Regions from separate parts of the Arthrobacter sedimenti genome, predicted to be linked through region 1. Evidence: riboswitches for the same ligand, from Rfam matches in the RefSeq annotation. Region 1 holds a riboswitch; each other region holds the start of a gene.

Region 1 (10,008 bases):
GGCGGCAACTTCGCCGACACCAGCGAACTCGCCCCCACTGTGGCAGCCCTGTGCGCGCTGGCCACCGGCCCGTCGCGGCTCACGGGGATCGCACACCTGCGCGGACACGAGACGGACAGGCTCGCGGCCCTGGTGGCGGAAATCAACCGGCTCGGCGGAGACGCAGAGGAAACCAGCGACGGCCTCGTGATCCGTCCCGCCCGGCTGCATGGCGGCGTCGTCCGCAGTTACGCCGACCACCGCATGGCCACTGCCGGCGCTATCCTGGGCCTGGCAGTGGAGGGCGTGCAGGTGGAGGACATCGCCACCACCGCCAAGACCATGCCCGATTTCCCCCAGCTGTGGGCAGGCATGCTGGCCCAGGACGCCGCTGCGGCATCCGGACCGGAGGAGCCCAGCGGTGGCGCGGCGCACTGACTCCTGGGACGAATCCGACGTCCGCATCCGGCCGAACAAGAAGGGTTCCAGGCCCCGCACCAAGGATCGGCCCAGCCACGACGACGCCGTGACGGGACGGATCATCACGGTGGACCGTGGCCGGTACACGGCAGTGGTGGGTGAGGACTCGAAGAACGAACGCGTGGTCATCGCGGCACGCGCCCGCGAACTTCGCCGCTCGCCGGTGGTTGCCGGCGACTTCGTCTCGCTTGTGGGGGACGTGTCGGGCGCGCCGGACACGCTGGCCCGCCTGGTGAAGATCCAGGACCGCAAAACGCTCCTGCGCCGCAGCGCCGACGACACGGACCCGATCGAACGTGCCGTAGTGGCCAACGCCGACCAGCTGGTGATCGTGGTGGCGGCGGCCAACCCCGAGCCGCGGACCGGGTTCATCGACCGTGCCCTGGTGGCCGCATACGACGCCGGCATCGATCCGATCCTGCTGGTCACCAAGGCCGACGTCAAGGACCCCGCGGAACTGTTGTCCAACTACACCCACCTGGATTTCCCGGTGATCATCAGCCGGACTGCTGACGCCCTGGCCTCGGGCATCGACGCGCGCTCCGACGACGGCCTTTCGGCCCGGCTGGACAGCGCCGCCGTGGCCGGGCTCCGCGCGCACCTGGACGGCAAGGTCACGGTCATGCTCGGACACTCAGGCGTGGGCAAATCCACCATGGTGAACGCGCTGACCGGGGCCGAGCGGGCCACCGGCGGAGTCAACGCGGTGACCGGCCGGGGCCGGCATACATCGTCGTCGGCCCTGGCGCTGCGCCTGGCGGACTCGCCGGCCGGCAGCTGGATCATTGATACTCCGGGTATCAGGTCCTTCGGCCTGGCCCACGTGGACCCTGACCGGATCCTGCGCTCCTTCCCGGACCTCTCCCCCGGCATCGAGAACTGCGAACGGGGCTGCAAGCACACGGCGACCGCAGTGGACTGCGGCCTTGACGACTGGGTGGCTGACGGACACGCAGGTCCCACCGGTCCCGCACGGCTCGCGTCGCTGCGGCGGCTGCTCGGCACGGATCCAAGGCTGGAAGCACAGGAAACCAAGGAGCTTGGCAGCGTCAACTGACGCGTTCTCCCCGGAAGAAGCGCGGGCAGACGGTAGTTTGGAACCATGATCCAACCCGCTTCGAGCTACAACGATGACCTGCGCCTGGCACATGTCCTGGCCGACTCCGTGGATGACCAGACCATGAGCCGCTTCAAGGCCCTGGATCTCCACGTTGAGACCAAGCCGGACCTGACGCCGGTCACCGATGCGGACAAGGCCGCCGAGGAAGCCATCCGCGGGCAACTCTCGCGTTCCCGCCCACGTGACGCGGTCCTGGGCGAGGAGTTCGGCAGCACGGGCCACGGTTCGCGGCGCTGGATCATCGACCCCATTGACGGGACCAAGAACTTTGTCCGCGGCGTTCCGGTCTGGGCCACGCTGATCGCCCTGGTGGATGAAGGCGAACCCGTGGTGGGGGTGGTCAGCGCACCGGCCCTGGGCAAGCGCTGGTGGGCGGCAAAGGGCATGGGCGCGTACATGGGCAGGTCCCTGGCGGCTGCCACCCGGCTCCGCGTCTCCAACGTCTCCAGCCTCGCCGATGCCTCCCTCTCCTACTCCAGCCTCACCGGTTGGAAGGAACGGGGGAACCTTGATGAGTTCCTGGGCCTCACCGAGGACGTATGGCGGACCCGGGCCTACGGCGACTTCTGGTCGTACTGCATGGTGGCCGAGGGCTCGGTGGACATCGCCTGCGAACCGGAGCTGAACCTCTATGACATGGCCGCCCTGGTGCCGATCGTGGTGGAGGCCGGGGGGCGTTTTACCTCCCTCGAAGGCGAGGACGGACCGTTCGGCGGGAACGCCCTGGCCACCAACTCCATCCTGCACTCAGAGGTCCTGCACCGGCTGAACCCTTACCTGGATGATTTGCTGTAACGGTTGACGTTCTCCCGGCAAAACGAATAAAGCGACGGCGGACACCTCCCAAAGGAGGTGTCCGCCGTCGTTTATTCGGACGAGCGTAACAAAGGGCTTAACAATTGCCGCGGGTTCAGCCTGGGCCGCCGCATGTCCTACGCTTTTATCCAGGTCACGAGTGCCAGCGCTAAACCCCGGTTTGCTGGCCGGCAACCCTCCATTCGCGGTGGGGTGCCCCGGGTGACGACCAGGCCGGTCCGGAGTGGATGCGGCAAGCGCGGATTCCACTATGCCGGAGTCCTGTAGTCAAGTGAGGTCTCTGTGACAACTGCCACCGTCTCCCCCCAGCCCGCCATCACCGAAGCCGCCGCTGCTGCTGAACTCCACGCCATTGCCGGCCGGCCCCTCGCGGCGGTCACCGGCGCGGAAATCCAGGCACCGCTGATCACCGGCGGGCACGTCCGGTACGCGAACCTCGACTGTGGCGCATCGGCCCCGGCGCTCTCCGTGGTATCCGCCTACCTCAACGAGATCCTGCCCTACTACGCCAGCGTCCACCGCGGGGCAGGCTACGCCTCCCAGATCAGCACCTCGGTCTACGAAAATGCACGCAGCATCGTCCGGGACTTCGTGGGCGGCCGGCCGGACGATTCGGTCATCTTCACCCGCAACACCACGGACTCGCTGAACCTCCTGGCAGGTTGCCTCCCCCTCACCGACGGCCGCCCCGACGGCGATGTGCTCTACCTGGACATCGAACACCATGCCAACCTGCTGCCCTGGCAGGGCGTACCGCACCGGAGCATCGTCGCCGCAGAGACGATCACCGGCACCCTTGACACCGTCCGCGCGGAGCTGGAGCAGGGCGGGGTCAGCCTGCTGGCAGTCACCGGCGCTTCAAACGTCACCGGCGAGATCCTTCCCATCCGGGCCCTGGCCGCGCTGGCCCACCAGCACGGCGCACGGATCGTGGTGGATGCTGCCCAACTCGCACCGCACCGCCGGGTGGACATCAGCGCCGACGGCATCGACTACCTCGCGTTTTCCGGCCACAAGCTGTACGCACCGTTCGGCGCCGGCGTCCTGGTGGGACGCCCTGACTGGTTGGACGCGGGCGTCCCGCACCTTGCCGGCGGCGGCGCGGTGAAGGAAGCAAGGCTCGACGGCGTCAGCTGGGCCAGTGGCCCGGCCCGCCATGAGGGGGGCTCACCGAACGTCCTCGGAGCCGCCACCCTGGCCCGAGCCACGCAGGTCCTCGCCGGGCTGGACCAGGACCGGTGGCACGCCCACGAATCGGCCATCCGCTCCTTCCTGGTGGAGGGCCTGCAGGACATCGACGGGGTCACGGTCCACCAGATCTTCAAGGACAGCAACCCGGAAACGGACACCATCGGCGTGGTCAACTTCTCCGTGGAGGGCTATGACGCAGGACTGGTGGCCGCCTACCTCGCAGCCGAGCACGGCGTGGGGCTGCGCGATGGACGCTTCTGCGCCCATCCCCTGCTGAAGCGCCTGGGCCTGCCGTCAGGCTCGCTTCGGGCAAGCTTCGGCGTCGGCTCACGGCTGGAGGATGCCGAACGCCTCCTCGCGGGCATCCGAGCGCTGCGCAGCAAGGGCTTGGGCTGGGACTACGTAGTGGACGCAGGCCGGTGGGTGCCCGCAAACGACGCCCGCACCTACCCGCACTGGGCACCCAACACCCCGGGAACGGCCGGCGCAGCGCCCTGCATCGACGACTAGGCAGCCTGGCGGGAAGAAGGCTGCTTCCCGGACGGCTGGAGGTGGTCCCATGCGGTAAATTCGAGGGGCAATCACCGGCAACAAACAGAAGGAGGCCACGCGTGGTTCGGGGTGGCCCCAGGCTCGATCACGGACGGCGCCGGGAGCTCGGGCAGAGCTTCCAGGATGGCGGCAGGCACTACCATCGCATCCGCCCGGGATACCCGGAAGAATCGGTCCGCTGGCTGGTGCCCACCGATGCCCATGACGCCCTGGACGTCGGTGCGGGTACCGGGAAATTCACCGCGTTGCTGCTGGACCTGGGACTGGACGTCACCGCCGTCGACCCCTCAGCGGACATGCTTGCCCAACTGAAGGCCCACTGCCCGGCCGCCAGGGCTGTGGTGGGCACCGCCGAGGCGACCGGCCTTCCCGCCGCGGCCTTCGACGTCGTCACCGTTGCCCAGGCCTGGCACTGGTGCGACCCGCTGGCCGCAAGCACCGAACTCGCGCGGGTACTGCGTCCGCATGGAACCCTGGGCCTGGTCTGGAACCAGCTGGACACCTCCGTGCCCTGGGTACACCGCCTTTCCCGGATCATGCACGCAGGTGACGTGTACCGGCCAGGCCACAAACCCGTGGTGGGGCCTGAGTTCCACGGGGTCGAAGGACACGTCAGCCACTGGCAGGACACGGTGACCACCACGGACCTGATGGAGCTCACCAAGTCGCGCAGCTACTACCTCCGGGCCGGCGAGGCCACGCGGGCGAAAGTCCTGGGAAACCTGGACTGGTACCTGCACGAGCATCTTGCGTACGCCCCTGACCAGCAGCTCGAACTCCCCTACCTCACATTGGCCTGGCGCGCCGTCAAGGCATGACCGGCGCAGCACACGCTGCCGCCGCTGCCCAACCGGTAGGCTTGGACCTGTGAAGACCAGCGCGCCCTCCTCCTCGATCGAGGATTACGTCAAGGTCATCTATTCGTTCACCGAATGGCAGGACAAACCCATCACGTCCTCGCAGCTGGCACAGCGGCTGGGAGTGGCCAATTCCTCGGTTTCCGAGATGGTCCGCAAGCTCAAGGACCAGGGCTTGGTGGACCACAAGCCATACAGCGCCGTCACCCTCACCGAGTCCGGCTTGCGGCTGGCGCTGGCCATGGTCCGCCGCCACCGGCTGATCGAGACCTACCTTGTCCAGCGCCTCGGCTACAGCTGGGACGAAGTCCACGATGAAGCCGAACAGCTGGAGCACGCGGTCTCGGACACCTTCATTGAACGCGTCGCGGCCAAGCTCGGAGACCCGAAGCGGGATCCGCACGGCGACCCCATCCCCACTGCCGATGGCCAGGTGCTGATGCCGCGTGCCCACCTGCTCGCCGAACTGGACGAAGGCCACAGTGGCCGGATCACCCGGATCAGCGATGACAACCCCGAGCTGCTGCGGTACCTCGCCGCCCAGGACATCGATCTCGACGCTGACGTGGAAGTGGTGGGACGGCGCCCGTTCGGCGGCGCCCTGGTGGTGCGGATCGGCAGCTCCGACGCACCCCGGGACTACGACCTTGCCGATGAAATCGCCTCGGCACTGTGGGTCTCCAGCGACACTCCGCACGCCGGCTGCCTCCTGGACGGACCCTAACGCGGCGATGCCACCGGCTCCGCCTGGCGATTTGGCCGCCTCCCGTATGGTTGGAGGTGATGATCAGCAGACGCGACGCGGCAATAACCCTTGATGTTCCCCTTGAAATGGCACAGCGCCACGGCCTGCCCAAGTGGATGACGGAGGCCGAACTCCGCGCCATTCTGGACAATCCCCCGCCCTGGCTTGTGCAGTCGCGCGCCAACCGGACGGGAAAGCGGCCCGTTTGGGTGCACCTGGAATGCGCCGTCTGCGGCTATGAGGAAGCGGCGCGCCCCAAGAAGTGGTGGCCAGACTTTACGTATGTGGTGTGCGGACACCACCCGCCGTCGGAAATTCCGCCCGTCCGCGCCGGCTGCGTCCGCAGCGAGTACGACGGCGTGGGGACGCGTTTCGTGGGCATCGCGGACGTGGAAGCGCCCCCGGTTCGCCTATAGGTCACCGGGGTGCCTGCGCAAGGTGCCGGACCGCCGTCGAACCCTATGCCGTTCCTTTGGCTGTCATTTCCTCCGGAACAGGGGTCAGGTGCAGTTCGGCGCCGTCGCGCAGCACTGCCACGTCGAGCGGCTGGCCGATGGCGTCTGCAAACAAGAGCCGCTGCAGGCTCTCGGCATTGTTAACGGGGCGGCCCCCGGCCGTTACGATGATGTCCCCTGCGGACAGGCCCGCCGCATCTGCGGGTGAACCGGGCAGCACCTCTACGACGCGAAGGCCTTCGCGCAGCCCCGTCCGGATCACCGCACTGGGGGTGAGCTGCATCGGAGTGCTGACCAGGCCCAGGTAGGCGCGGCGCACCCGCCCGTCCGCCAGCAGCGCGGAGATGATCCTGCGGGTGGTGGCGTTGATCGGGATGGCCAGCCCCAGGCCGGCACCCGCCACCGCGGTGTTGATGCCCACGATCCTGGCGTGGGTGTCTGCCAGCGCACCGCCGGAGTTTCCAGGGTTCAGGGCTGCGTCCGTCTGGATGACATCTTCAATCACACGCCTGTTACCACCTGACCAGACAGGGATGGCACGGCCCAGGCCGCTGACGACCCCTGCAGTCACGGAACCCGCCAGCCCCAGCGGGTTCCCCACCGCCACCACAAGCTGCCCCACACGCAGGGACTCGGCCGCGCCGAACTCGGCGGGCCGGACCTTGGGCCGGGAACCGTGGACCACCGCGAGGTCGGACAGTGGATCTGCACCCACCAGCTCGAGTTCCATCCTGCTGCCGTCGCCAAAGACCGCATAGCCCTGCCTGGTTCCGGCCACGACGTGCGAATTCGTGAGCAGGTAGCCGTCCTCCGTGAAGAGCACCGCCGAACCCGCTCCCACCCTGACCCGGCCATTGTGGCGCTGGGCAGTCATCTCGATGGCCGCCACATGCGGGGTCACCGCTGCCGCTACCCGCATGACAGTCCGGGAGTAGGCGTCGAGGACGTCGTCGTCCTCCGGTTGTTGGGATTCCGGCGCCTGTTCCATGGCGCACCTCCTGCCTTCGTTCTGCCCTGTTCCGCTTCGATCAACCGGGGCGGTGGCTTGCCCTACAGGGGCCTTATGAAAACAACGACGGCCGGGACGGGTCCAGTCCCGGCTTCGCTACGCCTTGGGTGAACGGGACGTCGAGGGCGGGTTGTTTTCCAGCCTCAAAATTCCATCAAGTCGAGGAATTCGCTATTCGGGCGCTGCTAGCTTGATGCAATGTCACGGGGAAGTCACGGTTCAGCGCCAGTTCAGCCGGAAGCAAAAGCGCGCATCGAGTGGATCGACGCGGCACGCGGGCTTTGCGTCGCAGCGGTGGTCCTGTTCCACGTTGGGCTGTGGCATTTCCTGAGGTTTGAGCACGACAGCAGCGTGGCCTTCACGTTCTGGGACGCCGTGGCAACAGGACTTGGATCTGTGCGGATGCCGCTCCTTCTCGCGGTTTCCGGAATCCTTGCCGCTTCCAAGGTCCGCAACGGGTTCGGCAACGGAAAGGCGTGGAGCTCCAGCCTGAGCAACTACTACCTGTATGCCGTCTGGCTGCTTGTCTATGCGCTCCTCAGCATTGTCCTGGCTGATTCCCCGCGGCCCCAGCGGGTGGTGTCCGTCGGTGACTTCTTCCTGCAGCTGATAGCCCCGGATACTCCCCTGTGGTTTATTTTTGCCCTGGCCGTCTACGTACCACTACTGACCTTCTGCAGGAAGCTTCCGCCGTCGGTGGTGCTGGCCGCGCTTGCCGTCCTGAGCATCCTCACTGCCCTGTTCCTGGACACCACCGCGGGGCAGTGGGGCAAGGTGCCGGAGTTGGCCGTTTTCTTCGCGGCAGGAGTGTACGGAAAGAACCTCTTCCTGCACATCGCCGAAGCCCGCACGGTGCTCTGTTTCGCTGTGGCCGCCCCAGTCTTCGTCGCCCTGATGGCGCTGCCGGAGATACATCCCGGCATCGACCAGGCCGTCTACATCCTGCAGGGACTGGCGGCGGCCGCGGCACTTGTGGCCTTCATCAGTGCCATCACCAGGTACCGGCACATTGCCGCGGTGGGGTCCTGGGTCGGCCGCCGCACCCTTGGCATTTACCTCCTGCACACGCCGATCGTGGACTTCCTTGTCCTGGCTTTCCATGGGCCCTTGTCACCGGTTGCGCCGGCCATCTCGAACTCGGTGCCCATGGCCCTGCTGTACCCCCTTGTGCTGACCTGTGCGGTCATCGCAGCCTGCGTAGGGTCCGAATACCTCCTCAGGAAGTGCGGGCTCACTTTCCTCTTCCAGCGTCCCGGCTCGGCTCCGGGCCGGGTCCCCTCCGGTGCGCGGCTGCTGTCCAGGCTCTAGGATCGGACCATGACTGATTCCCCTGCAGGGTCTCAAACGGAAATCCTGGCCGCCGATGAGTGCTGGAAGTATCTTCGGTCCTCCTACATCGGCAGGCTGGCGGTCATCAACGGTGACGTTCCGGAGATCTTTCCCGTGAATTTCTCCGTAGCTGGGGAAATTCTGGTGTTCCGCACCGCGCCGGGCACAAAGCTTCGCGCCCTGCTCAGCGGTGCAGTTGCCGCCTTCGAGGTGGACGGGCTCAATCCGTATGCCACGGAGGTCTGGAGCGTGGTGGCGAAGGGCAGGCCCGAACCCTTCGATGAAACCCGGATGTCCCTGCCGGACGCGGACGCCGACCGGGAACCGTGGCAGCCGGGTATCAAGGACCACCTGGTGGCCCTTACGCCTACGGACCTCAGCGGGCGCAGGTTCGCGGTCAGGTCACGGACGCGGTGGTGGCCGCCGGTGGATTTTTCCGCCGACTGGCTGTAGGGATTGGCTGTCGTCCCCGGCCTGCTTTGGAACTGAACGCTGCCGTTTGGGCTGGACGCTTCAGGGCTGGAGGACCACCTTGAGCGCTTTGGTCTCGGCGGCGCGGGAGAAGGTGTCGTAGGCGTCGAGGAACTGGTCGAAGCCAAAATGGTGTGTGGCGAACTTTTCCGCCCGGATTTTTCCCTGTGACACCAGCTTGAGCAGCATGGGCGTGGTGTTGGTATTCACCAGTCCCATGCTGATGTTGATGTTCTGGATCCAAAGATCCTCGAGGTGCAGTTCCACCGGTTTTCCATGCACTCCCACGTTGGCCACCGAACCGCCCGGCCGGACAATGTCGGTGCACATCGCGAACGTCGCCGGCACGCCCACCGCTTCGATGGCCACGTCGACGCCGTGTCCGCCTGTGAGAGCCAGGACCTGTTCCTTCCAGTCAGCGCTGCCGGAGAGGACCGTATCCGTGGCCCCGAACTCCTTCGCCTTGTGGAGGCGGTTGGCGTCCAGGTCGATGGCCACCACAGTGGCGGCGCCATAAAGCCCTGCCGTGGTGATTGCCGCCAGACCCACCGGCCCTGCACCCACCACCGCGACGCTGTCGCCGGGCTTGACCCTGCCGTACTGGACCCCGATTTCGAAGCCGGTGGGAAGGATGTCCGAGAGCATGACAGCCTGTTCATCGCTCACGCCCGCAGGCAACAGGTGCAGAGAGTTGTCAGCGTAGGGCACGCGGACGTATTCGGCCTGGGTGCCGTCGATCAGGTGGCCGAAGATCCATCCAGTGCCTTGCTGGCCTTCTGCTCCAAGGCAGTGTGAGTACAGGCCCGACTTGCAGTTGGCACAGTGCCCGCAGGATTTGATGCAGGAGATGATGACGCGGTCGTTGACCTTGAGGCCGGTCACGGAAGGGCCGGTCTCCACCACCGTGCCCACTCCCTCGTGGCCCAGGATCCGGCCCTGCTGTACGGCGGGCACGTCACCTTTGAGGATGTGCAGGTCGGTACCGCAGATGGTGGTGGTATCGA
Region 2 (10,008 bases), on a different contig from region 1:
CGGCCGCACGCTGGAGCGCAGCCCGCACGGCTGGGAGCTGACCCAGCTCGGTGCTGCCGCCGTGGACGCGGCGGAGGCGATCGAGAGCACGCTCGGCTCGCTCTCGGGCCTGATCCGCCAGGACCAGAGCGCGCTTGCAGGCCTGGTCCGGGTTGCCACCACCGACGCAGTGGGAGCGGTGTTCGTCACTCCATCGCTGGTGCGGCTCCAGCAGCAGAACCCGCAACTGAACATCGAAATGCTCAGCGCCACCCGTAAAGTCAGCCAGAACCGGTCCGGGGTGGACCTGGAGATCGTGGTGGGCCGGGCCGATGTCAGCACCGCACAGACCATCTTCCTGAGCAACTACTACCTGCGGCTCTACGCCAGCCAGGACTATGCCGCCCGGCACGGCATGCCGGAAACGCTCGACGACGTGGGGCAGCACGCGTTTGTCTCTTACGTCGAGTCTGCGCTCCAGGTGGCGGAGCTGGGCCCCCGCTGGTCATCGCAGCTGCCGATGCCCCGGACAAGCTTCCAGGCCACCAGCGTCTTCGCCCAGGTGGAGGCCGTCCGCCGGGGCGCCGGCATTGGCCTGCTGCCCAACTTCATGGTGGCGGACCGGGAGGATTTCGTTCCCGTCCTGGCAGGCGACTTTGAGCGCCAGCTCCCTATCTGGGCCGTTGCCCGTCCGGAGTCGCTCCGGTCGGCCCGGGTGCAGGCGGTGATTGCGGCCTTGAAGGAGGAGCTGAAGGAGCGGGCCGGACTGCTGGCAGGCTGAGTCAGGCCTGGAAGAGGCGGCGCACTACCTGCCCGGCCGCGAGTGCATCCAGGCCCTCGTTGATCTCGCTCAGTGGCCGCGTGTCGGTGTGCAGCAGCTCAACCGGCAGCCTCCCCTCCCGCCAGTACCCGAGGTACTGCGGGATATCCCGGGCGGGAACGGCGTCACCCATATAGGAGCCCAGCAGCCGCTTGCCGGCACCGGCGAATTGGAGGGCCGGGACGGTCAACTCGGCGGACGGGTGCGGCAGGCCCACCGCGACCACTGCCCCGCCCCGGGTGACCCGCTCCAGGCAGGATGCGATCACCGCGGCCGAACCCACCGCTTCAATGGCTACATCCACGCCGTCGCCCGAAGCTTCCTCGATCAACCGCCTTGCATCCTCCGACGTTCCCACGGCGGTGGCTCCGGCGTCGAGCGCGAGCTGGTGCTTGCCCTGGTTCGGATCAATGGCGATCACGCTGGCAGCTCCGGCCAGGCGTGCCGCCATGACGGCGGAAAGGCCCACCGCCCCCAAGCCGAACACTGCCACGTGCTGCCCCTGGCTGACTCCCGCCGTGTTGAACACCGCGCCCATTCCGGTGAGCACGGCGCAACCAAACATCGCCGCAACCGTGTCCGGGACGTCGTCGTCAATTACCACCACTGATTCCCGCGCAACCACTGCATAGTCCGCGAAGGCGGAAACGCCCAGGTGGTGGTTAATGCGCTCTCCCTCCGGCGTCCGCAACAGGGCAGGCCCGTGCAGCAGGTCCCCCGAACCGTTGACCTCTGCTGCCCGGTGGCAAAGCGCGGGCCGCCCGGCCAGGCAGGCCCGGCAATGGCCACAGCTGGGCACGAACACCAGCACCACGTGGTCGCCCACGGACACGTCCTCCACACCCTGGCCAACGGACACTACGCGCCCCACCGCCTCATGGCCCAACGCCATGGGAAGCGGCCGGACCCGTGAGCCGTCCACCACGGAGAGATCCGAATGGCACAGGCTCGAATAGGTGATGGCAACCCCCAGCTCACGGGCGCGGGGCTCCGGCTGCTCGAGCTCCTGCACCAGCAGCGGCCGGTCATCGGCGTAGCTGCTCTTACCGGGGGCATTTCCAGTGGCGGGGACGGTTGCGTACAGGACGGCGGCTTTCATGGGATCCCTACTTCCTGCCGGCGGCCAACAGGTCGGCGGTGCCCTTGGCGTCGGCGGCATCCACGTCGTGGAGTGAGACGCCGCGGGTCTCCTTCAGGAAGAAGACCGCGACGGCGGTGATGGCGCAGGCGATGAGCAGGTAGACGGCCACCGGAACCGAGGACTTGTAGGTGCCCAGAAGTGAAGCGGCGATGATCGGGGCCAGGGAGCCGGCCACGATCGAGGTCACCTGGTAGCCCAGGGAGACGCCTGAGTAGCGCATCCGGGTGGGGAACATTTCCGCCATGATGGCAGGCTGCCCGGCGTACATAAAGGCGTGGAACACCAGGCCGATCATGATGGCGGCCAGGATGATGAAGTCGTTCTTCGTATCCATCATCGGGAACGCGAAGAACCCCCATGTGGCCCCCATAATGGCGCCGGCCATGTAGACGGGCTTGCGGCCAAAGCGGTCCGAGAGCTTGCCGATCATGGGCACCACGGCGAAGTGGACGGCGTGGGCCAGGAGCAACAGGAGGAGGATGCGCGTGGTGTCGGCCTGCACCACGGTCTTGAGGTAGGTGATGGAGAACGTCACCACCAGGTAGTACAGGATGTTTTCCGCGAAGCGCAGGCCCATGGCGGTGAAGACGCCGCGCGGGTAGCGGCGGAAGACCTCGGCCACGCCGTAGCCCTTGTGGCCGGCATCCACTTCCTTGCGGGCCTCGAGGAAGATGGGCGCGTCGTTGACCTTGGTACGAATGTAGTAGCCGATCAGGACGATCACCGCGGACAGCCAGAAGGCAACGCGCCAGCCCCATCCGAGGAAGGCGTCCTGGGTCAGTGTGGAGGACAGGACGAACAGCACGGCCGTGGCCAGCAGGTTGCCCAGCGGCACGGCGGACTGCGGCCAGCTGGCCCAGAACCCGCGTGACTTGCTGGGGCTGTGCTCTGCCACGAGGAGGACGGCGCCGCCCCATTCCCCGCCAACAGCGAAGCCCTGCGCAAACCGGAGGATGACCAGCAGCGCCGGAGCCCAATAGCCGATCTGCGCGAAGGTGGGCAGGCAGCCCATCAGGAAGGTGGAGACGCCCACCAGCACGATGCTCAGCTGCAGCAGCTGCTTGCGGCCGAACTTGTCGCCGAAGTGGCCGAACACGATGCCGCCGATGGGACGGGCCACGAAACCCACGGCATAGGTGAGGAAGGCGGCGATGATGCCGTCCAGTTCGGTCCCGGCGTTGGGGAAGAAGGCCTTGCCGAACACCAGGGTGGCGGCCGATGCGTAGAGGAAGAACTCGTACCACTCCACGACGGTGCCGGCCATGGAGGCCGTCACCACTTTCTTCAGGCCTGATGCCTTGACGTCGGTTTCCTCGGTGAACCTTGCGGCGGAGCGTTCCGTACTCATGCGAACTCCTTCGGCGTCGTCGTCGACACCACGGGGACAGTCGATGGCAGCCGCGTGTGATGTACACCACGAAAGCCGGCTTCGATGAGTATGGTCTGCCTGCCCGTGCAACCTCAACGCCCATTAGTGCAGAAGGCATCTGCACTAATGCACATTGCTGGCGGTTTGCTGGATGGCCCTAGACCAGGAAGCTGCTCCTCAGCTGTGCCCCCAGTTGCCCAATTTCGGTGAGGAACCCGTCGTGGCCGATGGGCGCCTGGATGACGTGGACGTCCACGTCGCCGGGCAGCGCCTGCGCCAGCTCCCGCGACTGGGACGGGAAGTAGAGCCGGTCGGAGTCGACGGCGGCCACGAAGAAGCGTGCAGTAGCCGCGGCCAGCGCTTCGGCCAGGGTTCCCCGGCCCCGGCAGACGTCGTGGCTCATCAATGCCTCGGTCAGGGCGATGTAGCTGTTGGCGTCAAAGCGCTTCACGAGCTTGTTGCCCTGGTGGTCCAGGTAGCTTTCCACCTGGTAGCGGCCGCGGGCTGCGAGCACTTCCCCCTGAAGGGGCGACTCGGATGCCTGGGCTGACCGGCCAAAGCGGCCTTCCAGTTCTGCGGCGGACCGGTAGGTGATGTGGGCGATGCGCCGGGCAAGGGCCAGGCCCTCTTCAGGACAGGGACCGCCGTAGTAGTCGCCGCCGTTGAAGTTTGGATCCTGCCGGATGGCCAGGGTCTGGGCCTGGGCAAAGGCGATTTGTTCTGCCGTGCTGGCAGCCCCGACGGCGATGACGGCGCAGCGCTGCACCCTTTCCGGGTACGACACTGCCCATTCCAGTGCGCGGGCGCCGCCCATGGAGCCGCCAAGGACCGCGAACCAGCTCTTGATTCCCAGCTGGTCTGCGAGCCGGGCTTCCGCCACTGTGCTGTCCCGCAGCGTGACCAGGGGGAAGCGGGAGCCCCAGGGCGATCCGTCGGGGGCGGGAGAGGAGGGGCCTGTGGAGCCGTAGCAGCCGCCCACAATGTTGATGGACACCACGAAGAAACGGTCGGTGTCCACGGGGGCGCCCGGGCCCGCGAGTTGTTCCCACCAGCCTTCTTCGTCCGTGTCGCCACGGGTTACGTGCGTGCTGCCGGTCAGCGCATGCTCGATCAGGATGGCGTTGCTGGCGTCCGCGTTGAGCGTCCCCCAGGTTTCGTAGGCCAGGGTGACGTCCGGGAGGTATCCCCCGGCTTCGAGTTCCAGTCCCCCGATGGAGGCGTAGCGGACAATTCCGTGTTCGGGGATGGTTTTTGGGGCGACGGTAACCGTCATGGCAAGACCTCTTCTACGCGCTTGCCCGCCGTCATTTGACCGGCAGGCCAGGTCCTCACCCGGGGCACCCCACCGCGGATGGAGGGTTGCCGGCCAGCAAGCCGGGGCTGTCACTGGCACTCATGACCTGGATCGAGTGTACGAAATACTCCCCGGTCCAGGCCAAGAGTGTGACTGGTTGTGACTTCCCGGCTTGCTGCCCGCCCCGTCTTACCGCCCGAGCGGAGGCCCGGCGTCGTACTTTGCCCGTCTAGGCGCTCTTCGCAGCCCTGAAGCCCGCTTCCAGGTCGGCGAGGATGTCGTCGATGTGTTCCAGCCCCACGGAAAGCCTGACGAGTCCCGGGTGCACCCCGGCCACAGCCTGCTGCTCCGGGGAGAGCTGGCTGTGGGTGGTCGACGCCGGGTGGATGACCAGGGAGCGCACGTCGCCGATGTTGGCCACATGGGAGTGCAGCTCCAGGGCGTCGACGAAGCGTTTGCCCGCCTCCGCTCCGCCGGCCAGGTTGAAGGCGACGACGGCGCCCGTCCCCTTGGGCCCGTACTTGCGGCCACGCTCGTACCAGGGGCTGGACGGCAGCCCGGCATAGGCGACCGATTCGACGTCGTGCCTTGCCTCAAGCCAGCGCGCCACTTCCGTGGCGTTGGCAACGTGGCGCTCCACCCGCAGGCTCAAAGTCTCCAGGCCCTGGGAAATCAGGAAGGCGTTGAAGGGCGAGACCGCCGAGCCCAGGTCGCGCAGGAGCTGGACCCGCGCCTTGAGGATGTAGGAGAAGTTGGCCCCCAGCGCTCCATCGGCTCCCAGATCGCGGGCGTAGACCAGCCCGTTGTAGGTGGGATCCGGGGTGTTGAAGCCTGGGAACCGTTCCGGGTCCTTGCTGAAATCGAACTTGCCGGAATCGACGATCACGCCGGCGATGGCTGTGCCGTGGCCGCCCAGGTACTTGGTGGCGGAATGGATCACGATGTCCGCGCCCCACTCCAGCGGGCGGATGAGGTACGGGGTGGAGAGGGTGTTGTCCACGATGAGGGGCACGCCGGCCTGGTGGGCGACTTCGGAGATGCCCTCGATGTCCAGGACGTCCTGGCGGGGGTTGGAGACCACTTCACCGAAGAAGAGCTTGGTGTTGGGCTGGACTGCGTTGCGCCACTGGTCCAAGTTGTCGGGGTCCTCCACGAACGTGACGGAGATGCCGAACTTTTTCAGGGTGTGGGCGAACAGGTTATAGGTTCCGCCGTAGAGGCTGGGGCTGGCCACGATGTGGTCGCCGGCCTCCGCGATATTCAGGACCGCGAACGTTTCAGCGGCCTGGCCGGAACTCAGCAGCAGCGCTGCCAAACCACCTTCGAGGCTGGCGATCCGCTGTTCCACTGCGTCCTGCGTCGGGTTGCCGATGCGGGTGTAGATGGGCGCGAGTTCGGACAGTGCGAAGCGGTTTGCCGCGCTCTCGGCTGTAGGGAACACGAAGGACGTGGTCTGGTAGATGGGCAGGGCACGGGCTCCCGCGGCACTGTCCACTTCCTGGCCGGCGTGGATCTGGCGGGTTTCGAAGGACCAACCGTTGGACATCCAAATCTCCTTTGACATGGGCCCGGCATGCTCACCGGCAGTGCGGGCCGCGCTTGCTGCCGACTCTTGCCGGACAGCCAAGTCTTCACCCGGGGCACCCCACCGCGGATGGAGGGTTGCCGGCCAGCGAGCCGGGGCTTGGCGCTGGCACTCATGACCTGCGCCAAGTCTAGGAACAGCGTTGTTGCTGTGAACAGGATTGTGACGAACATGGTCTTTTCGGCGGCCTCCCCATGGCCATTGAGTGCGCGCAAATCCAGTAAGGGTACCCTTAGCTGAGAGCCGCATCACAAAGTGCCAAGATGTTGCCATGCGCATGGATCACGTCTCTTACGCCTGTGAACACGACGGCCTCGCGGCCACCACCGAACGTATTGCAACTGCCCTCGGCGTTGAGGCAGTGAAGGGCGGGGTACACCCCCGGTTCGGAACCCGGAATATGATCATCCCGCTCGCCGGTCACAAGTACCTCGAGGTTGTGGAGGTCCTGGACCACCCCGCATCGGACAAGGCACCGTTTGGACAGGCCGTAAGGGCCCGATCCGCGGCAGGCGGCGGCTGGATGGGCTGGTGCGTCGAAGTGGACGACCTCGCCCCTTTCGAGGAACGCCTCGGCCGCTCCGCTGTCAACGGCAACCGCAAGTTCCCGGACGGGCGCGAGCTGGTCTGGAAGCAGATCGGCATCCTGGGCCTCATTGCCGATCCCCAGGTCCCGTACATGCTCAAGTGGGAGGGTGATCCCTCACTTCACCCGTCCAACGCCTACGAGAGCAGCCTCAAGATGAGCTGCCTGACCATCGCAGGCTCCGCCTCCCGGGTCACCGAGTGGCTGGGTGAGCCGGTGGAGAAGCCGCTTGAGGACGTTGCGGTCGAGTGGGTCGCACCTCACGGGACGCCGGGCATCCTGTCGGTCACGTTCGAAACCGCCAACGGGGCTGTCACTCTCTGACGCTCCAGCTTCCCTTGTTGGGAGATGAGTGCGCCGGGTCCATGCCCGGATAATCTTCGGCCGCCATGAGGTGGTGACAACGGCGTCACCACCTCATGGCGGCCGAATTCATTTAAGCAGCGGCTGCTTTCGCCTGGTCAGAGCCGCGGATTTTTCTGCGCCATGCATGTTCCTTTGCGCGCGCCGGGCGTCTGGGCTGCGGCAGGGAACCTTCGCATAGAAAACGTACGACGGCGGCTGGCGGGCTTTGTGCTCCGGCTGGCGCGCTCCGGCGCTGCATCTATTCCTTTTCGCACCACATATATTCCTGCGCCACGCATATTCCTTTTCGCGACGAGTATATGGGGCTCGAAAAGGAACATGCGCGGCGAAAACGTACGACCGCGGTACTAGACTGGCGCGCCCCCGGGCGCCGGTCCATGCCGTAAGTCTGCATGACAGGTTTGAATGTCAGTGCCTCGAGGGACGATGTTCGTATGGGAATCAGCAGGGGTGTGGGGGCAGGTGCGGAAGGCGTTCATGCCTCCGTGGCCGCTCTTGATGCCTTGGACCGGGAGGATGGGTTCCTGGCCTCCGGCACTGCTGTTGGTTCGGGTGCAGCTGTTGGTTCCGGTGCTGCTGCTGTTGGTTCCGGTGCTGCTGCTGTTGGTTCCGGTGCTGATGTGTTGCAGCGGCGGTATGAGATCCGGCTGGAACGGCTCGAAGTTATCGCCCGGCTGGAGGCGCGGCTGTCCGCGATGAAGGCACGGGACTCAGCCGAGGCCGTCGGGTTTCAGCAGGCCATGACACCGCCGGACGCGTCCCTGCACGACCGCACCTACGCGGAGATGTCCGTAGTGGAGGAAATCGCCGGAGTCCTGACCATCAGCTCCGCCGCCGCCGGGGCGTTCCTGGAACAGTCCCGGAAGGTTTGCTCCCTCCCACCCGTCTTCGAGGCCCTGGCCGCCGGTGACATGTCCTGGCAGCACGCGAAGGTCATCGTCGATGAAACCGAAGGCCTAACTCCTGAGGGCGCGGTGAAGTTGGTGGCGCATTTCTTCGACCCCGACGCACCCAACGCCGCCCGCGGCGCAGCCCCGGGTGAACTCGTCCCCTCCCGGTTCCGGGCTAAGGTCCGTGGCTGGCGCGAACGCCACCACCCCGAATCCATCGAAAGACGCCACACCAAAGGTTGTGCCGACCGGCGCATGGAATACACCCCCGACCGCGACGGCATGGCCTGGATCTCCCTCCACCTCCCCGGCGACACCGCCTGCGCCATCTGGAACCGCACCACCGCCACCGCCCGCGGCCTCCAAGGCCCCAACGAACCACGCACCATCACCCAACTCCGCCCCGACATCGCAGCATCACTGCTCCTCAGCACCGGCAACGCCATGGAGACCAACCGCAACACCACCGCTGCAGCAACCGAGCCGGTCAGCAACGATGAAGGAACCGGTAACGACGACGGGACCGGCACCGCTGCCGGTTCGCGGCCCGTCCGGGAGATCGGGAAGGTACCCGCCCCGCGGGCCGATGTCCTGGTCATGGTGCCGGTGCTCTCCCTGCTGGGTGCGACGGATGAGCCGGCAGTACTGGACGGGGTGGGACCGATCCCGGCCTCGATGGCACGCAAACTCGTCGCGGACGGGGCGGAGTCCTTCTACCGGGTCCTGGTCGACCCCAGGGACGGGGCACCGCTGGAGATCGGGAGGAGGAACTACCGGCTCACCGAGTCCATCAAACGCTGGATCAGGATGCGCGACGCCAAATGCACCTTCCCCGGCTGCACCAACCGCACTCCGGACAACGAAACCGACCACCTCCAAGCCTGGCAACACGGCGGCAGTACTGATGTCAGCAACCTGGCGCAGCTCTGCCCCAAGCACCACCGGCTCAAACACCACAGCCAGTGGACACCGGACCCGGCGACCACCAATGAACCACCCGGCTGGACCTCACCCACCGGCCGCCACTACAAACCCGAACACCCAGACACCGAACCAACCCACTGGCCAGCGGGCATCCTGCCGATGGAGGCTGTTGCGCGCGCAGCAGAGGATCTGGAGTGGGAGCCACTACTCGCGGACATGCCAAACTGGCCCGACCCGCCACCTGAAGAACCACCCGCCGAGAATCTGCTCGACCCCAGCGGACTGTGCCCCACAGATCCACTATGGGACGACTTCTACGCGCAACCATTCAATCTGCCACCCGACCCCGAAGCAGCTTCGTGGCTACTACTGTCGCTAATGTGACAGTTGAAACACGTTCTCCTACCAGCGCACGACTTGTCGCCAGGCCCGCCCCACCCTGAAGGCCGGTTTGCCTAACCCAACCCAACGGCCTTGCCGAAGAGGCTGAAACCCACAAACGCCACGATATCCAGCAGGGCATGGGCGATCACCAGTGGCATGACCCGGCGGGTTCGTGTGTACAGCCAGGCGAACACAACACCCATCACGGCGTTGCCAATGAAAGGCCCAAAACCTTGATACAGGTGGTAGCTGCCGCGGAGGACCGAGCTCACGGCGATGGCCAGCGGCATACTCCAACCGAACTTGCCGAAGCGGTCCATGAGGTAGCCCACCACAATGACTTCCTCGAGAACCGCGTGGCGCACAGCCGACAGGATCAGGACGGGAACGGTCCACCAGTAGGCATCAAGCGCACTCGGAATGATGGCGGTGGTAATGCCCAGGGCCCGGCCCGCCGCATAAAGCCCCAGCGAAGGTATGCCAATCAGGGCAGCCAGCCCCAGGCCCTGCAGCAGATCCTTGCCCGGCCGGGCGAAGTTGAAGCCAAGCTTCCGGAAAGCGGAGCCGGAGTTGCCCGCTTTGCCAGGCACGGCCTGGCGCTGGTCGGTGAGGAAGTAGAGGACCAGCAGCACCGGCACCAGCGCAAAGATGATGTCCAGCAGCTGGTACG
Region 3 (10,008 bases), on a different contig from region 1:
AAGACGACAGCGGGCCCGTTGCCACGGGCCCGCTGTCGTCTTTAACGGTCATTTCGCGGGGAAGGCACCCTTCTGCGCGTTGCCCGGGTTCCCGCCCTGCGACTGGCCCTGTGTCTGGCTTTGGGGCTGGCCCTGCCCCGCATTGCCCGCGGAGCCTGCCGGCTTCTGCGCGCCGGCACCGGCTGTCCCCTGGGCCCCGGCCGGAGTACTGGCTGCCGGCGGTTCAGCCTTCGCCACTCCCTGCGAGCCCGGCCCTGCCGTCGTTCCGTCAGCCCCGGCCGGTCCCGCGTTGCCTTTGCCGCTGCCGGCTCCATTGCCCTGTGCAGCTGCCCCGGATGAACCGTTGTCCCCGGTCGCCCCACACTTCGCTGTACCCTGTTCGGCGGCAAGCCTCACCGGGCTGGTGCACGGCGGGAAGTTTCCGGACAGGCCCGCATGACCCCGCAGGAGCCGGGACGCCGGATTTGCGGCGTCGGCAGCCGCGCCGGGCGCAGCGGTTGATGCGGGTTCACCGTCTGCCGCCGCTTGAGGCGCGCGGTAACCCGGGCTGGCCGCCCCGGCACCGTCCCCGGCGGCTGACGCGTCGGCGGCAGGCCGGCTCCACGGTGCCCACTCCTCCAGCACCTGCTCGATGGCGTTGCCCCCGGGAGCGGTGGTGCTGGCAGCAACTCCACCAACGCCGAGTCCCATCCCGGCCACCAGGACCAGGCCCAGCGCCGTAGGGCGGTGGCGGCGACGGCGGCGGGCAAGTTCGTCCTGCGGCTGGACGCCTGGCTCCTCCTGCGGCGGGCCACCTGGCTGCTCTGCATCCGGCTCACCCGAATCAGGCACTTCAGCCGTTGGCGGCACACCTGCAGCAAGCAATGCGGCCAACTCCCCGGTGGGAGCGGGTACGGGCAGCGATGCCATGGTGCCGAGCGAGAGCAGGGCGTCACGAAGTTCCGCGTCCTGGCCGCAGCCTGCGTCCTGGAGCATGTCGTCCACAAGGGTGGCGAGGTTATCCGAGGCGGATGTCATGGCGTGAGATACTCCTTCACTGCCTTAAGTTCCCGGAGTTTGAGCAAGGCGCGCCGCTGGAGCTGTTTCACCGCACCGGCGCTCTTATCCATGGTTTCCGCTGTCTGTTCTATGGAAAGGCCGCCCACCAGCCGAAGCGACAGCACTTCCCGCTGGTCCTGGGGCAGTCCGTCCAGCAGCCCAAGGACTTCCCGGGGCGAGATGCGCCGCAGGGCTTCCTTCTCCGCGGAGGTATCTTCGCGCTGGTCGAGTTCGGGCTCGAAGGACAGCTTGACCGGAGTCCGGCTTTGGCGGCGGTGGTCATCCACCATCCGGGCATGGGCAACGGAGAAGATAAAGGTCTTCAGCCCGGCTTCTCCTCCATGGACGGTGTCGAGCCTGGGCAGCACCGAAAGGAACACTTCCTGCATGGCGGCCTCCGGATCCTCGACTCCCCGGGCCGTGAGATAGCCCAGTACCTGTGATGCGTATGTCCTGTAGACGAGGCTGAAGGCAGCGGTACCGGAAACTGGCTGGTCCGGAGCCTCATCTGTCTGTGCATCGGTCACTGACGTAGTGCTTTCCGTCAAAGAGGGTGTTGGCAAGGCAAGCGCTCAGTACATCCGGAACGCTGGCCCCCACTCTACCCTCCGGTAACCACCCTGCCGGAACGCCACGGTGCCGGGTACGGTCCGGTGCGGGGTCAGGCGGGGAAGCTACCCACGGGGAAAGATAAAAGAGCCGGCCTGGAACGTGATGGGGGACAGGTTCCAGACCGGCACTTCATAGGGGTAATCGCCAACGCTGCAGTCAGGGTTACGCGTTTTCAAAAAAACTTTCAAAAGTTTTTTCAGCGGGCTGCTGTCCTGGTCCACCGCGGGGACGTCGCTTGCCGTCGGGGCGCCTTGGCCAGTGCGAATGCGTGCAGCCTGACGGGCAGGCGCTCTTCGCCGCAGACGGGCACGACGACGGCCCGCGGCTCCGCGGCACTCGCGGCAGCGGGCGGGGTTCCGTGACGGTTTACCGCTTCGCCGGGACGGGTTACGGCTCCCGCGGGGCACAGATCGGTGACCAGGCCGGTGCCGGCACATTCCCGCACCGCGGCGATCCCGGCCGCCACCGATGCCTTATCTTCGTACGGGCCTGAGATCGCGATTACTCCCCCGTCAGGAGCCAGGAGCCGGAACCGGAAGAATGAATCAGCGTCGATGAATGCTTCGAATTTTCCAGCCATGACAGTCCTTCCTTGGGCACCAGGGGGTACTACCGAGTGTGGCTGCCACGCCAGCCGCCTCACAAGACCGGCCGCGTTAAGCCTGTGTAAATTGCTTCCACCCCAGCACCAAAGCAAACGGCAGGCCACCTGCAAAGGTGGCCTGCCGCCGTCGTCATGCTGCGCTCTAAGCGCGGGTTAGTCGTTGATGAGGTCGTTGACCACAATCGTCTGGTCCCTGTCCGGGCCAACGCCAATGGCAGAGAACCGGGTGCCGGAGAGCTTCTCCAGCGCCAGCACGTAGTTCCGCGCGTTCTCCGGCAGGTCCGCAAGGGTCCGGGCGCCGGTGATGTCCTCGGTCCAGCCGTCGAAGTACTCGAAGATCGGCTTGGCGTGGTGGAACTCGGTCTGCGTCATGGGCATTTCGTCGTGCCGGACTCCGTCCACGTCGTAGGCCACGCACACGGGGATCTGTTCGATGCCGGTGAGCACGTCCAGTTTGGTCACGAAGTAGTCCGTGAAGCCGTTGACGCGGGAGGCGTGGCGGGCCAGGACGGCGTCGTACCAGCCGCAGCGGCGCGGCCGGCCGGTGTTGACGCCGAACTCACCGCCCGTCTTCTGCAGGTACATGCCCATCTCGTCGAAGAGTTCCGTGGGGAAGGGGCCGGCGCCAACGCGGGTGGTGTAGGCCTTGATGATGCCGATGGAGCGCGAGATCCGGGTGGGCCCGATGCCGGAGCCAACCGATGCGCCGCCTGCGGTGGGGTTGGAGGAGGTGACGAACGGGTAGGTGCCATGGTCCACATCGAGGAACGTCGCCTGGCCGCCTTCCATGAGGACCACCTTGCCTTCGTCCAGGGCGGAGTTCAGGACCAGGGTGCTGTCGATGACCAGCGGGCGGAGCCGCTCGGCGAAGGACAGGAAGTACTCCACGATCTCGTCAACCACCACGCTGCGGCGGTTGTAGACCTTGACCAGGAGTTCGTTCTTCTGGCGCAGCGAGCCTTCCACCTTCTGGCGGAGGATGGATTCGTCAAAGACGTCCTGGACGCGGATGCCCAACCGGGCAACTTTGTCCATGTAGGCGGGGCCGATGCCGCGGCCCGTGGTGCCGATGGCACGCTTGCCGAGGAATCGCTCGGTCACCTTGTCCAGGACCTGGTGGTACGGGGCCACCAGGTGGGCGTTGGCGGAGACGCGCAGCCTGGACGTGTCGGCGCCACGGGCCTGCAGGCCGTCGATTTCCTGGAAGAGTGCCTCGAGGTTCACAACGCAGCCGTTGCCGATGATGGGAACGGCATTGGGGCTGAGAATGCCTGCCGGCAGCAGCTTGAGTTCGTACTTTTCACCGCCCACGACGACGGTGTGCCCGGCGTTGTTGCCGCCGTTGGGCTTGACGACGTAGTCAACACGGCCGCCCAGCAAATCGGTGGCCTTGCCTTTTCCTTCGTCGCCCCACTGGGCTCCTACGATCACAATTGCTGGCATGGGATCCTCCCCCATTCGTTCGGGCTGCCCGGGTCCGGCCACCAGGTGGCAGGCCTATGCAGCGCCGTTCATGAGAATGCCCCGAACATACCGGCCTTCGCGCGGCCGCAGCACGGCACGGCGAAGGAAGAGTCCCGGGGCTCTTACCACCCAAGTTTAGCCGATGGGGCACTTTGTCCACCGTTTGGCCCGCCGCTGCCCTTCAGGCGTATAGGGCAGCGGCGGCCCTTGGCGCGCTATTCGTCGTCCGCCTCCCCGGCGGGCCGGGACGTCTGCTCGGCGAGGGTGTCCCAGAAGGAGGTGTCGGCGTCGGCAATGGAACCGTCCGCAATGGCGGCGGCGGTGGACGTCAGCGTGGTGACCGTCTGCTTGATCAGGTAGCCGTTGCTGCGCTGGCCCAGCGCGTAGCCGTCCAGGTAGTGGTCGGACATGCCGCGCATCTCGAAGAGCAAGGTGGCGATGCCGTATTCCACGGAGATGCCGTTGCGGCTGATGGTCTCGGCGCTGCCGCCCTGGTACTTGCCCAGGTGGCCCCAGCCGGTCGAGTCGACGTTGTTGAAGACCACGGCGCCCAGCTGCTTCGACTTTTCGACGACGGCGGGATCTGCGTTGGGAGTGGTGGGGTACAGGATGGAGCCGGAGACCAGCTTGCCGTCACGCTCGGCGCGGGTGCCCTGGTGGTGCAGGTCGATCATGTAGTCGATCCGGTACTTGCGCATCACGTTGTTGTGCAGCGCCTGGGTTTCCGGCTGGACCTTGGCCACGTGGTCGCGGTTCAGGTCCACGCCCTGGGCGTTGTAGCGGGTGAGGTGCCGGTCCCCCTTGGCGAGGTAGTTGTCCAGGGAGAAGTTGACGTCCCCCATGGCGCCATCCGCGTTAAGCATGGGCACCACCAGGATGTTCACGCCTTTGAGGATGTCCGCCGATTTGCCGGTGCCCAGGTGCTTGATGAACTCCATGGCGCCCTCGGTGGTGAGCTGTTCGTTGCCGTGCTGCTGGGTCAGGTAGAGGATGGTGGGCTTGGCCGGATCGGAAATGTACTTGACCAGGTGGATGTCGCGGCCCTTCACGGTCTGGCCGATGACTTCCAGTTCCATGGCGGGCTGCTTGGCGTCCTGGTCCTTCAGGAAGGAAACCATCTGGTCATAGGTGGCCAGTTTTGTTGTGGTGATCTGGCCGTTGCCGTCATAGCCGGGGCCTTCGCCCACTGCGATGGCCAGCGGCGCCGGTCCGGCCACGACGGCGAGCGCCAGGGCGCCGGAAAGGGCAAGGTTCCTGAAGGTTGCCAGGGATTTGTTCACGGTGAATGACCTCTTCTTTGGGTGCGATGCGCTTCGTGCGAGTGGGCAGTCAGCCATCGTTTCCCTCATTTGGCTGTGACAAGAGCCAACCAAGCTGGACAGAATCTGTCAATACGCTGGACGAAAGCTGTAAGTACGCCAACAGCACAGAAGAAGTAAGCGCCGGCATCTGGTGCGACACAAAGCGGACAGGACTTGCCCAGACCCGCGCTTCTCGCTTTAAGTGAGAGGGAACCATCCGGAGCGGCCGAGAGACCTGGCTCGATGACGCCGCAGCAACCACGGTCCAGCAGGAGTCCTGCTGGCCGAAGGTGCTACTGCCAGGACCGATGGAAAGAGAGATTCCAGCATGTCCCTGAACACCGACCACATCCGCGTCACCCACGCCGGTTCCCTCCCCCGCACCCCGGAACTCATCGCAGCAAATGCGGCCAAGGAAGCCGACGGCATCACCCCGGAATTCCTTGATCTCCTCGAGGCCTCGGTGGTGGACATTGTCCAGCGACAAAAAGACCTGGGCGTCGACATCGCCAACGACGGCGAGTACGGCCACACCATGTCCACTTCCGTGGACTACGGCGCTTGGTGGAACTACTCGTTTTCCCGACTCGGCGGCCTGGAACCGACCAACGTGGACCGCTGGGCCGACTCGCAAGTCCACCGCTCCTCGCCGGGCCACATCGTCCTGACCTCCTTTCCGGACCGCCGCGACCGGCAGAAGTTCAACGACGCCTATAGCGATCCGTCCTCGGGCATCCTCTCAAACCGCAAGTCGGTCACCCAGCCCAAGATCGCCGGGCCGCTGACGTACACGGGCCAGGACCTTGTGGCGTCGGACATCAGGAACCTGAAGACCGGGCTGGCCGCTGCGGGCCTCTCCGACGGTTTCGTGGCCTCGCTTTCCCCCGGCTCCTGCGCCCGGGTGGCCAATGAGTACTACAAGTCCGACGAGGAACTGGTCTACGCCTGTGCCGACGCCATGCGGGAGGAATACAAGGCGATCATCGACGCCGGACTCACCGTGCAGCTCGACGACCCGTCCCTGGCCGAGAGCTGGGACCAGATCAACCCCGAACCGTCGTTGGAGGACTACCTGAAGTTCATCCAATTGCGCGTCGAGGCTACCAATTGGGCCCTCCGGGACCTTCCGCAGGAGCAAATCCGGCTGCACGTCTGCTGGGGTTCCTGGCACGGCCCGCACACCACCGACATCCCGTTCGCAGACATCATCGGCTCCGTGCTGCAGGTCAACGCCGGCGCCTACTCCTTCGAGGCTGCCAACGTGCGCCACGAACACGAATGGCGGATCTGGGAGGACACCAAGCTCCCCGAAGGCAAGGTGATCATTCCGGGCGTCGTATCGCACGCCACAAACGTCGTGGAGCACCCGGACCTGGTGGCGGACCGCATCGTCCGTTTCGCCGACGTGGTGGGCCGGGAGAACGTCATTGCCTCCACCGACTGCGGCCTGGGCGGCCGCGTGCACCCGCAGATTGCCTTCGCCAAGCTGGAGGCGTTGGGCGAGGGTGCCCGCCGCGCCACCAACCGGCTCTGGTAAATACGCCTGCAGTCCGGGCGCCGGCTGTTCCTTCCATCACCGGAAAGGGGCAGCCGGCGTTTCGCTTCCCGGGGCTTGCTAAACTGGGGAAGGCCGGCGAGGTCCGGCCCACCCCAACCAACCGCTGCTGATGCGTTGCGCCTGCCCGCGCCCTCATCTGCCGGCGGCAGCAACGCCAATCCCCGCAGGAGAACCAGCACTTCATGACAGCCCTGGCCCCCGAAACATTCCACGAACAGCTCATGAGCCGCCGCTACGAACCCAGCGTGGCAGCCGTCAACGAACTGTGCGATTCCCTGCGGGAGACCAAGCCCGGAACCGTGGTCCCCTACGTGGATCCGATGCACGACGTTGAAGAATGCCGCATTGTCAGCCTCTACTCCAACATCGGTGAGGCGGATCCGTCCGGCTTCATCACCGCCGGCGACCAGGACGCCGCCACCCGTATGCTGGGCATCCAGTGGAAGCTGGGCCTGCGCCCCGAGTTCGTGATGCCGTGGAACGTCCACCCCTGGCACGTTCCCGGCGAACCCAACGGCAAGTTCACCCCGGACCAGGTTCAGGCCGGCCTGAAGCCCCTGCTGAAGTTCCTGGCCCTGGTGCCCCGCGCATCGGTCATCGTGGCGCACGGCACTGAAGCCAACCGCCTGGCCAACCTGCTGCTGAAGACCGAGGTGCCCCTGCTGTGGCGCCGCGGCCTGAAGACCTACAAGGTCCGCTCGCTGAGCGGCCGCGCGTTCGCCGGTTCCCCTGCACGCCAGGAGGAGTTCCTCGAAGACATGCGCACGGCCTACGCCGACGCCATGGCCCGCACCGGCATCGCCAAACCTTAAACGAACGACGGCGGGTGGTGACTTTCGGAATGAAAGTCACCGCCCGCCGTCGTCTGCTTTAAGGCCGTTGGGCCTCAGGCACCCTCGATGGCCGCTTTCGCCTTGGGGTCCGAGTCGTTGAGGAATTTCTCGATCCGCTCCGGCTCGTCAGCCTCGCCAATGGCCGAGGACGCCCGCCCCAGGGAGTAGAGCGCCCGCAGGAAGCCGCGGTTGGGCTCGTGCTCCCACGGGATGGGCCCCACGCCCCGCCAGCCATTGCGCCGGAGCGAATCCAGGCCGCGGTGGTAGCCCACCCGCGCATAGGCGTAGGAGTCGATGGTGCGCCCCTCCGCCCAGGCTTCCTCGGCCAGGATGGCCCACAGGAGCGAGGACGTTGGGTGCTTTTCCACCAGGTCCAGGGCTTCCTGACCGGCGTCCAGCTGTCCGTACACTTCGGTCTCGGCGGGCAGGAGCGTGGGCTCCGGCCCCATCAGGTTCCGGCGGAACTCGTCCGACATCTAGAAGGTCTTTCCGGCCGAACCGAGCTGCTTGGTGGCTTCCACCACGCGGGCCGCCAGGCCTGCTTCTGCGGAAGCGCCCCAGACGCGGGGGTCGTAGGTCTTCTTGTTGCCCACTTCGCCGTCCACCTTCAGGACACCGTCGTAGTTCTTGAACATGTGGTCCGCCACGGGACGCGTGTAGGCGTACTGGGTGTCGGTGTCGATGTTCATCTTGATCACGCCGTAGGAAACAGCGTCCGCGATTTCCTGGTCGGAGGAGCCGGAGCCGCCGTGGAACACCAGGTCGAACGGGTTCTCCTTGCCGATCTTGGCACCCACCTGGGCCTGGATGTCCTTCAGGATCTCCGGGCGCAGCTTAACGCCACCGGGCTTGTACACGCCGTGGACGTTTCCGAAGGTCAGGGCGGTGATGTAGCGGCCGTTCTCGCCGGCGCCCAGGGCGTCGATGGTGGCCAGGGCGTCCTCGACCGTGGTGTAGAGCTTGTCGTTGATGGCGTTCTCCACGCCGTCCTCTTCACCGCCGACGGTGCCGATTTCAACCTCGAGGATCATCTTCGCCGCAGCGGTGCGTGCCAGCAGGTCGCGTGCGATCTTCAGGTTCTCCTGCAGGGTTTCGGCGGAGCCGTCCCACATGTGGGAGTTGAACAGCGGGTTGCGGCCGGCCTTGACCTCAGCCTCGGAAGCCTCGAGCAGGGGCAGGACGAATCCGTCCAGCTTGTCCTTGGGGCAGTGGTCCGTGTGCAGGGCGACGTTAACGCCGTAGTTCTTGGCAACCTCCCGGGCGAAAGCCGCGAAGCCCAGGGAACCGGCGACCATGTCCTTCGTGGAGGCGCCGGACCAGTAGGCTGCGCCGCCGGTGGAAACCTGGACAATGCCGTCGGACTCGGCCTCGGCGAAGCCGCGGAGGGCTGCGTTCAGGGTCTGCGAGGACGTGACGTTCACGGCCGGGTATGCGAAGCCGCCCGCCTTCGCGCGGTCGATCATCTCGGAGTAGATCTCTGGGGTTGCAATGGGCATGCTGGCTCCTCTGCTGAGTTTCGTCTGTGGGTGGAAGACCCTCAAGTAGACCGCTTACGGCTTGGCACCATCCTAGCCATTAGCGGGCCGGGAGTGCTCTGGGTTACGCCCCACCCGCACCCTAACTTCGCAAGCTCAGCCAGGGAACCCTGCGGGCGTGGGCCCACCACCCGCACCCTAACTTCGCAAGCTCAGCCAGGGAACCCTGCGGGCGTGGGCCCACCACCCGCACCCTGGCCGTCCAAAGGAAGCGGCCCTTCCCTAGACATGCTGGTTGAAGACGTGCCGGCGGATCCACGCGTGCATGGCGATGGCGGCGGCGGAGGCCGCATTGATGGAGCGGGTGGAACCGAACTGCTCGATGGACAGCGTGGCGACGGCAGCCTGGTGGACTTCCGGGGTCAGGCCCGGCCCCTCCTGTCCGAAGACCAGCACGCAGTCCCGGGGCAGCTCGTAGGTTTCCAGCGGCACGGAGTCCGGGAAGATGTCGATTCCGATGATCGCGAGCCCCTCCCCCTGCGCCCACTGGACAAAGTCCTCAACGGTGGGGTGGTGGCGGACATGCTGGTAGCGGTCGGTGACCATGGCACCGCGCCGGTTCCACCGCCGTCGGCCGATGATGTGCACTTCCTTGGCAAGGAAGGCGTTGGCGGTGCGCACCACGGTGCCGATGTTCAGGTCGTGCTGCCAGTTTTCGATGGCCACGTGGAAGTTGTGGCGCCGCGAGTCCAGTTCCGCGACGATCGCCTCGTGCTTCCAGTAGCGGTATTTGTCCAGGACGTTGCGCCGGTCGCCGTCGGCCAGCAGATCAGGGTCCCAGTGGTCGCCTTCGGGAAGTTCCCCTTCCCAGGGCCCGACGCCGACCTCCGCCTTTGCGGGTTCGGCCTCCCCGGGCTGGTGGTCGGGTTCGTCTGTCATGCCGGGCGTTTGGTTCACCCTTCAACACTAGACTGGACTCTTCGGGCAACCATCACAGGCGGAGGCAGGCATGGCAGAGGCAGACGAGGTAGCAGGCAACCCCGCGGTATACCGCAGCGGCCAGGACATCGAGTGCTGGTTGACGGACATGGACGGCGTCCTGGTCCACGAAAACCAGCCCATC

What was found. Region 1 has a riboswitch for S-adenosylmethionine ahead of ACFO0G_RS00945 (aminotransferase class V-fold PLP-dependent enzyme). Riboswitches for the same ligand answer to the same signal wherever they lie in the genome.
Region 2: another riboswitch for S-adenosylmethionine. It lies ahead of metX (homoserine O-acetyltransferase MetX); the one in region 1 lies ahead of ACFO0G_RS00945 (aminotransferase class V-fold PLP-dependent enzyme).
Region 3: another riboswitch for S-adenosylmethionine. It lies ahead of ACFO0G_RS15905 (cobalamin-independent methionine synthase II family protein); the one in region 1 lies ahead of ACFO0G_RS00945 (aminotransferase class V-fold PLP-dependent enzyme).

The regions. Positions count from the first base shown of each region.
Region 1 covers NZ_JBHSDQ010000001.1:204,367-214,374, forward strand. Annotated here, with positions in the region: gene aroA (3-phosphoshikimate 1-carboxyvinyltransferase) at 1-417, shown strand, start outside; gene rsgA (ribosome small subunit-dependent GTPase A) at 401-1,516, shown strand; gene hisN (histidinol-phosphatase) at 1,562-2,374, shown strand; SAM riboswitch class IV at 2,527-2,640, shown strand; gene ACFO0G_RS00945 (aminotransferase class V-fold PLP-dependent enzyme) at 2,678-4,096, shown strand; gene ACFO0G_RS00950 (class I SAM-dependent methyltransferase) at 4,198-4,956, shown strand; gene ACFO0G_RS00955 (metal-dependent transcriptional regulator) at 5,006-5,719, shown strand; gene ACFO0G_RS00960 (hypothetical protein) at 5,779-6,156, shown strand; gene ACFO0G_RS00965 (S1C family serine protease) at 6,200-7,183, opposite strand; gene ACFO0G_RS00970 (acyltransferase family protein) at 7,403-8,512, shown strand; gene ACFO0G_RS00975 (pyridoxamine 5'-phosphate oxidase family protein) at 8,522-8,986, shown strand; gene ACFO0G_RS00980 (zinc-dependent alcohol dehydrogenase family protein) at 9,047-10,008, opposite strand, start outside.
Region 2 covers NZ_JBHSDQ010000002.1:424,577-434,584, reverse strand. Annotated here, with positions in the region: gene ACFO0G_RS07190 (LysR family transcriptional regulator) at 1-760, shown strand, start outside; gene ACFO0G_RS07185 (zinc-binding dehydrogenase) at 762-1,898, opposite strand; gene ACFO0G_RS07180 (MFS transporter) at 1,906-3,288, opposite strand; gene metX (homoserine O-acetyltransferase MetX) at 3,467-4,582, opposite strand; SAM riboswitch class IV at 4,595-4,710, opposite strand; gene ACFO0G_RS07170 (bifunctional o-acetylhomoserine/o-acetylserine sulfhydrylase) at 4,833-6,149, opposite strand; SAM riboswitch class IV at 6,194-6,308, opposite strand; gene ACFO0G_RS07165 (VOC family protein) at 6,460-7,098, shown strand; gene ACFO0G_RS07160 (HNH endonuclease signature motif containing protein) at 7,575-9,338, shown strand; gene ACFO0G_RS07155 (CPBP family intramembrane glutamic endopeptidase) at 9,410-10,008, opposite strand, start outside.
Region 3 covers NZ_JBHSDQ010000007.1:93,644-103,651, reverse strand. Annotated here, with positions in the region: gene ACFO0G_RS15930 (hypothetical protein) at 49-1,017, opposite strand; gene ACFO0G_RS15925 (RNA polymerase sigma factor) at 1,014-1,565, opposite strand; gene ACFO0G_RS15920 (YegP family protein) at 1,847-2,230, opposite strand; gene ACFO0G_RS15915 (adenylosuccinate synthase) at 2,408-3,697, opposite strand; gene ACFO0G_RS15910 (M14 family zinc carboxypeptidase) at 3,934-4,998, opposite strand; SAM riboswitch class I at 5,230-5,334, shown strand; gene ACFO0G_RS15905 (cobalamin-independent methionine synthase II family protein) at 5,348-6,556, shown strand; gene ACFO0G_RS15900 (uracil-DNA glycosylase family protein) at 6,760-7,389, shown strand; gene ACFO0G_RS15895 (DUF3151 domain-containing protein) at 7,464-7,886, opposite strand; gene fbaA (class II fructose-bisphosphate aldolase) at 7,887-8,906, opposite strand; gene ACFO0G_RS15885 (TrmH family RNA methyltransferase) at 9,168-9,824, opposite strand; gene ACFO0G_RS15880 (HAD-IIA family hydrolase) at 9,895-10,008, shown strand, end outside.